DNA from 3 places in the Comamonas sp. NyZ500 genome. Region 1 is predicted to be linked to each of the others. Evidence: predicted binding sites of a transcription regulator. Region 1 holds the regulator's gene; each other region holds the start of a gene.
What was found. Region 1 encodes sigma-54, which starts transcription at its own class of promoters, with help from an activator protein. Its sites were predicted from a motif close to TGGCANGNAANCTGCTTT; they were not measured.
Positions count from the first base shown of each region.

Region 2: the regulator sigma-54 is predicted to act here: its motif matches at 626-643, upstream of JAO85_RS06910 (DUF3567 domain-containing protein).
Region 3: the regulator sigma-54 is predicted to act here: its motif matches at 1,444-1,461, upstream of JAO85_RS09010 (ammonium transporter).

Region 1 covers NZ_JAEIJE010000003.1:438,701-440,963, forward strand. Annotated here, with positions in the region: gene JAO85_RS07775 (aspartyl/asparaginyl beta-hydroxylase domain-containing protein) at 1-177, shown strand, start outside; gene JAO85_RS07780 (RNA polymerase factor sigma-54) at 367-1,968, opposite strand; gene lptB (LPS export ABC transporter ATP-binding protein) at 2,114-2,263, opposite strand, start outside.
Region 2 covers NZ_JAEIJE010000003.1:258,355-260,617, forward strand. Annotated here, with positions in the region: gene JAO85_RS06905 (DUF3108 domain-containing protein) at 1-554, shown strand, start outside; gene JAO85_RS06910 (DUF3567 domain-containing protein) at 841-1,140, shown strand; one part of gene JAO85_RS06915 (IS3 family transposase) at 1,241-1,598, shown strand; one part of gene JAO85_RS06915 (IS3 family transposase) at 1,598-2,263, shown strand, end outside.
Region 3 covers NZ_JAEIJE010000004.1:235,650-237,912, reverse strand. Annotated here, with positions in the region: gene JAO85_RS09015 (5'-nucleotidase) at 1-108, opposite strand, end outside; gene JAO85_RS09010 (ammonium transporter) at 170-1,372, opposite strand; gene gspF (type II secretion system inner membrane protein GspF) at 1,492-2,263, opposite strand, start outside.

The DNA.
Region 1 (2,263 bases):
TCGCCCAACAACGAGGGCGATCCGCGCGGCATGATCAGCAAGCTGTTCAAGATCTCGTTCTATGCGGGCAAGTACCGCCGTGCCTTCCGTGACTGGAATCCGACCTTCTACAAGATCCTCAAGTTCGGCCTGATGATCGGCGTGCTGGTCTGGTTTATCTGGTGGTTGGTTTCTTGATAACCCCCTGAGGCGCTACGCGCCTTCCCCTGGCCGGGCGCCCCCAAGGGGGACGGCAGCATCGCCGCAAGGGCGGCTCTTGCTCGCTGCCCCTTGCTTGAGGAATGCCTTATCAAGGCTCCCGCCCTAAATGCAGAACAAGAAAGCCGCTGTGCGATGCATCAGCGGCTTTCTTGTTTCTGCGGTGCCCTACAGCGCCTTGCGCAGCGTGGTCGTCGGTATCTTGAGCTGCTCGCGGTATTTGGCAACGGTGCGGCGCGCGCACTCGATGCCCTGCTCCTTGAGCATATCGGCCAGCTTGGCGTCCGACAGCGGCTTTCTGGCATCTTCGGCATCGACAAACTGCTTGATCAGCGCACGCACGGCCGTGCTGGAAGCACTGCCGCCGGTTTCCGTGCCCAGGCCCGAACCGAAGAAATACTTGAGCTCGAAAGTGCCCTGGGGCGTGGCCATGTACTTGGCCGTGGTCACGCGGCTGATGGTGGACTCGTGCAGGCCCAGGGTGTCGGCGATATCGCGCAGCACCAGCGGGCGCATGGCCAGCTCGCCATGCACAAAGAAGTTCTTCTGCCGCTCCACGATGGCTTCGGAAACACGCAAGATGGTGTCGAAGCGCTGCTGGATGTTCTTGATGAACCAGCGCGCCTCCTGCAGCTGCTGCTGCAGCGCCGCATGGCCGTCGCTGTTCTTGTGGCGGCGCAGCACGCCGGCATAGATGTCGTGCACGCGCAGACGCGGCATGACCTCGGGGTTGAGCTGCACGGAGAAGTCCACCCGGCCCGAGCCGGACCGCACCGGGCGCACGATGACATCGGGCACCACGATATGGCGTTCCACGTCGACAAAGCGGCGCCCCGGACGCGGCTCCAGCCTGGCGATCAGGGCCATGGCTTCGCGCAGTTGCTCCTCTCGCGCACCGCACAGGCTGGTGAGCTTGCGCAGATCGCGCCGCGCCAGCAGGTCCATGGGCTGGGCACAGATGGCCTGCGCCAGCAGCAGCCGGCTCATATGCGCCTCGGTCGTGCCCTCGTCCTCGGCCGTGCGGATCAGATCGCGCAGCTGCAGCTGCAGGCACTCGGCCAGATCGCGCGCGCCCACACCCACGGGCTCCAGGCTTTGCAGCAGCTTCAGCGCAATGGCAAAGTGCTGCTCCAGCTCCTCGCGCTCCTCCAAGTCGTCGCCAGCCAGGCTCTGCGCCAACTCCTGCAGGGAATCCTCGAGATAGCCGTCGTCGCTGAGCGACTCGATGAGAAAGCGCAGTGCAGCCATGTCCGCCGCACCAAGATGCAGGCTCAGCGCCTGACGGTGCAGAAAGTCGGTCAGGCTCTGGTGCTCGCGCGCCAGATCGATGGCATCGGTTTCGTCATCGCCGTCGCGGTTGCGCGTGGAGCTGCTGGCCGAGGGCGTATCCCACTCGCTGCTGGATTCGCCGCCCCATTCCCCGTCCTGGCCGTCCATGCCGTCGGCCTCCCAGTTCAGCGTTTCCGGGGTTTCGGGGTTTGATGTCTCCGCTACCGTTTCAGTAGCTTGTTGCGCTTGCGATGCATCTCTTTCAGCATGAATACCATCTGAAGTGCTGTATTCACTGGCGCTAGCAGCTACATCTACAGGAGCATCCCCCGCAGTTTCTGCCTCATCGCCCGCACGTTCCAGAAAAGGGTTGTCGACCAGCATCTGCTCGACTTCCTGCGCCAGCTCCAGGGTGGAGAGCTGCAGCAGCTGAATGGATTGCTGCAGCTGCGGCGTAAGCGATAAATGCTGCGAAACGCGTAGCGAGAGACCTGGCTTCATCGAGGCGCGGCTCCCAGACAATCATCGCAAACGCGCGCAGTGCTATGGACTTGCCGCCGGGCCGCCCCAGGGCAAACCCCGGCGCAGCCGGTCAGGGCCCCTTCCGGGGACAGCGACCACACAAAGTGAGGGAGCGTGGGGGTCATCACATTCTGAAATGTTCGCCCAGATAGACGCGGCGCACATCGGCGTTCTCCACGATCTCCTCGGGCGTGCCTTCGGCCAGCACATGGCCGTCGCTGATGATGAAGGCGTGGTCGCAGATGCCCAGCGTCTCGCGCACGTTGTGGTCGGT
Region 2 (2,263 bases), 180 kb from region 1:
ATGACGGCCAGTATTACCAGGCCAGACAGTCGATTAGCATGTTCTTGCTCGGCGAGCGCGCCCAGACCAGCGAGGGGTTGATCACGCCCAAGGGCCTGCAACCGCTCAACTTCAGCGACAAGGGGCGCAAAACCCAGTCCGCCGCCTTTGATGTGGCCAGTGGCAAGGCGCACTACAGCGGCGGCCAGACCGATGCGGCCATCGGCGATGGAGTGCAGGACCGCCTCAGCGTGTTTCTGCAGCTCTCGGCCCTGATGGCCGCCGCCCCAGAGAAATATCCGCCAGGCACGCTGATAGAGCTGACCACCAGCAGCGCACGCTCGGCCGTGCGCTGGCAGTTCCGCGTGGGTGCCAGCGAGGCGCTGGAGCTGCCGTTTGGCAGCGTCATGGCGCTGCGCCTGGACAAACTGCCCGGCAAAAGCAGCAGCGACCAGCGCGGCTCGGTCTGGCTGGCTCCGTCCATGCAATACCTGCCCGTGCGCATCAAGCTCACTCAGGGACAGGACGACTTTGTCGACCTGCAGCTCAAGAAATATCTGCCCGCGCCGCGATAGCCTCCATGCTGCCCCCCCTGGCGTAAACCCCGGGAGCACCGCGCCCCAAGCGCTCACTCACCTCCCAGCCAAGGCCTGCAACCTGCATCGGCTCGGGCTGAACGCTGTCGCGCCATTCAAGGACTTGCCTACTACAGATCGGGAAAGCCGGTTGCCCACAACCATGTCAAATCCATGGAATACTGTGCCCAAGTGCCAAGAGCAGGCATTTCCACCTTGAAATGCGGCACCCTGTCGCCATATCCATGGCAGGCATGCTCATAACGGAAGTGAAAGGAGGAACACCATGCAAATGCTTTACGACTCTGAATCCTTTGCGGTGCTCCATCTGCGTCCCGATATGGAGGCAGACGTTCCGGCAGGCAAAGCCAAGGCCGAGACCGAGCAAGCCCACCAACTGCCGCGCCACGGCTTTGAAATCGTGGACAAGCGCTCGGGCAAGGAGGTGTATCTGGATGGCTCCTGGGCCGAAATGTTCCAGAAGCAGATCCTTGCCTGGCAGCAGGACGCCCCCACCGAGGAGGAGGTGGAGGAAATTCTCGACACCTACACGGGCCTGGCCCAGCAGCCAGTCATCATTCACTGAACACCTTGCAAAAAGCCACTCGAAAGAGTGGCTTTTTTGATGCCTGTGACCCGTCCTGCCCGAGGTTGACACCTTTTCTTGAAGGAAAAAGGCAGGTCTCATGGAATCAGGCTCCAAGCGAACCCAGAGGGATTACACGCTGGCTTTTAAGCTGGCAGTGGTCGAGCAGGTGGAAAAAGGCGAATTGACGTACAGGCAAGCACAGGCGCGCTACGGGATCCAGGGACGATCGACGGTGCTGGTGTGGCTGCGCAAGCACGGTCGCCAAGGTTGGGGACGTGGTGCATCATGTGCAGCCATGCCCCCTGACAAGACCCCCCCAGCACTGACGCCCGAGCAACAGATCAAAGCCTTGCAAGTGCAGCTCAAAGAGGCCAACGAGAAGGCCCAGCTGTTCGAAGCAATGCTGGATGTTCTCAAGAAGGACTATGGAGTGCGCGTCGTAAAAAAGCCTTCGGGCAAGTCCTCGCGCAGCGGCTCGTCCAAGGGCTGAGCGTGGCGAGGGCTTGCCGTTGCATGGGGCTGAGTCGACAGGCGTACTACCAGGGTCAACAGCGCCACGCCCAGCGTGAGAGCCGGGCCGAGGCGGTGGTGCAGATGGTGCGCGATCGGCGGGTTCGCCAGCCCAGGCTGGGTACGCGCAAGTTGCACCATCTGCTGCGCGAGCCCCTGGGGCAGGCGGGTATGCGTCTGGGGCGCGATGCGCTGTTCGATGTGCTGCGCAACGCCCGGATGCTGGTGCCCGTAAGGCGGGCGTATCACAAGACCACAGACAGCCATCACCGGTTTCATCGTCATCCCAATTTGCTCAAGGCGGGCGATCAGCAGGTGTGCGCCAGGGCCAGCGAGCAGGTCTGGGTGGCCGACATCACCTACCTGCCCACGGCCGACAAGTTCGTCTACCTGAGCCTGGTCACCGACGCCTACTCGCACAAGATAGTGGGCTGGCATGTGCATGACAGCCTGCAAACCGAGCCGATGGCTCTGGCCCTGAAGATGGCCTTGCGTGCCCGCCAAAGCCACCAGCGCCTGGTGCACCACTCGGACCGGGGCATCCAATACTGCTCGAGCTACTACCAGAGCATCCACCAGCGCCACGGCCTGGACTGCTCGATGACCGATG
Region 3 (2,263 bases), on a different contig from region 1:
ATAGGTTGCCGGGTCGCTGTCCTCGAAGAGGCTGTTTTCCTCCTCGAAATCGAACAGGGCTCGCGAGGAGATGGCGACGACGAGCTTGTCGTTCAGGGTCATGGCCATGGCGGTACGGCTTTGAGCGGATGTGCAGACAAGCTTCGATGATACGCAGGCCGCCGCGCCCTCACCAGTTGGCTTCGCGCTCTGGCGTGGCACTGATATGGTGTATGGACAGATCGGCGCCGTCGAATTCCTGTTCCTGGCTCAGGCGCAGCCCCATGGTTTTCTTGAGCAGGCCGTAGACCAGCAGGCCGCCGAGCGCTGCCCAGGCCACGCCCATCAGCGTGCCTATGAGCTGGGCCAGCGGATGCACGCCGCCAAGCCCGCCCAGCGCTTGCGTGCCGAAGATGCCGGCTGCAATGCCGCCCCAGGCGCCGCACAGACCGTGCAGCGGCCACACGCCCAGCACATCGTCGATCTTCCATTTGTTCTGCGTCAGCGTGAACATGAAGACAAAGATGGCGCCGGCGGCAGCCCCCACGACCAGTGCCCCCAGAGGGTGCATCAGATCCGAGCCCGCGCAGACGGCGACCAGACCGGCCAGCGGGCCGTTGTGCACAAAGCCCGGGTCGTTTTTGCCCACCGCCAGGGCGGCCAGCGTGCCGCCCACCATGGCCATCAGCGAGTTCACGGCGACCAGACCGGAGATCTTGTCCAGACTCTGGGCACTCATCACATTGAAGCCGAACCAGCCCACGATCAGAATCCAGGCGCCCAGCGCCAGGAAGGGGATGCTGGAGGGCGGTGTGGCCGCAATCGCTCCGCCCTGGCGGTAGCGATTGCTGCGCGGGCCCAGCAGCAGCACGGCACCCAGAGCGATCCAGCCGCCCACGGCATGGACCACCACGCTGCCGGCAAAGTCGTGGAACTCGGCGCCGGTCAGCGCCTTGATCCAGGCCTGCACGCCGAAATGCTGGTTCCAGGCAATGCCCTCGAAGAAGGGGTAGATCAGGCCCACGATCATGGCCGTGGCGATCAGCTGGGGCCAGAACTTGGCGCGTTCGGCAATGCCGCCCGAGATGATGGCGGGAATGGCGGCGGCAAAGGTCAGCAGAAAGAAGAACTTGACCAGGCCATAGCCGTTGAGTGCCGTCAGCTGCTCGGCACCCACGAAAAAGTGCGTGCCGTAGGCCACGCCATAGCCGAGAGCGAAATAGACCACGGTGGAGACCGAGAAGTCGACCAGGATCTTGACCAGGGCATTGACCTGGTTCTTGCGGCGCACGGTGCCCAGTTCCAGGAAGGCGAAACCGGCGTGCATGGCCAGGACCATGACGGCGCCCATCAGAATGAACAGGGCATCCGCGCCCTGTTTTAGTGCTTGCATGAAAACGCTCCAGCTGAAATTTGCTATTTATTGGTGCGAAATTGCGGAAAAAAACCGCAATGCACTAAAAGAAAGCAAGAATTGCGCCAAGCTGGAGTGGGTGCTTCCCCACCGCCGGCCTATTTGACGAACTGGTTGAGCTGGATGATGGGCATGAGCACGGCCAGCACGATGAGCATGACCACCAGTCCCATGACGACGATGAGCAGCGGCTCGAGGATCGTGGCCAGGTGCATGGCACGGCGCTGGACCTCGGTGGACAGCTGGGTGGCGGCACGCTGCAGCATCAGCGGCAGCTGGCCCGTCTGCTCGCCCAGCCGGGCGAACATGGCGACCAGGCCCGGAAAGCGCTTCTTCTGAGCCAGGGCCGAGGCCAGTGGCGCGCCTTCGCGCACCAGCACCAGCGCATCCATGGCATCGGCGCGCAGCGCGCGGTTGTTGAGCGTCTCGGCCGCGGCCTGCAAGGCCTTGAGAATGGGCACGCCCGCTCCGGCGAGCATGGCCAGAGTGCCGGCAAAGCGCGCCGCGTTATAGCTGCGCGAGAGCCGGCCTATGAGCGGCAGACGCAGCCACTGGGCATCGAAGCGCTCGCGAAACGCCTCGTTCCTGAGCGCCAGCCGAAAGCCCACGGCAGCCAGCAGCAGCACGGCCAGCATGAACCAGCCGTAGTGGCGCACAAAGTCGCTGATGCCGAGCATGACCACGGTGAGAAACGGCAGCGCACGCTTGGTGCCGGCAAACACGCCGGCCACCTGCGGCACCACATAGCTGACCAGAAAGATCACGATGACGATGGCCACCAGCGTCACGATGGCCGGATACAGCGAGGCGCCGATGAGCTTGGACTGCAAGGCCTGGCGCGCCTCCAGGTCGTCGGCCAGGTTTTCCAGC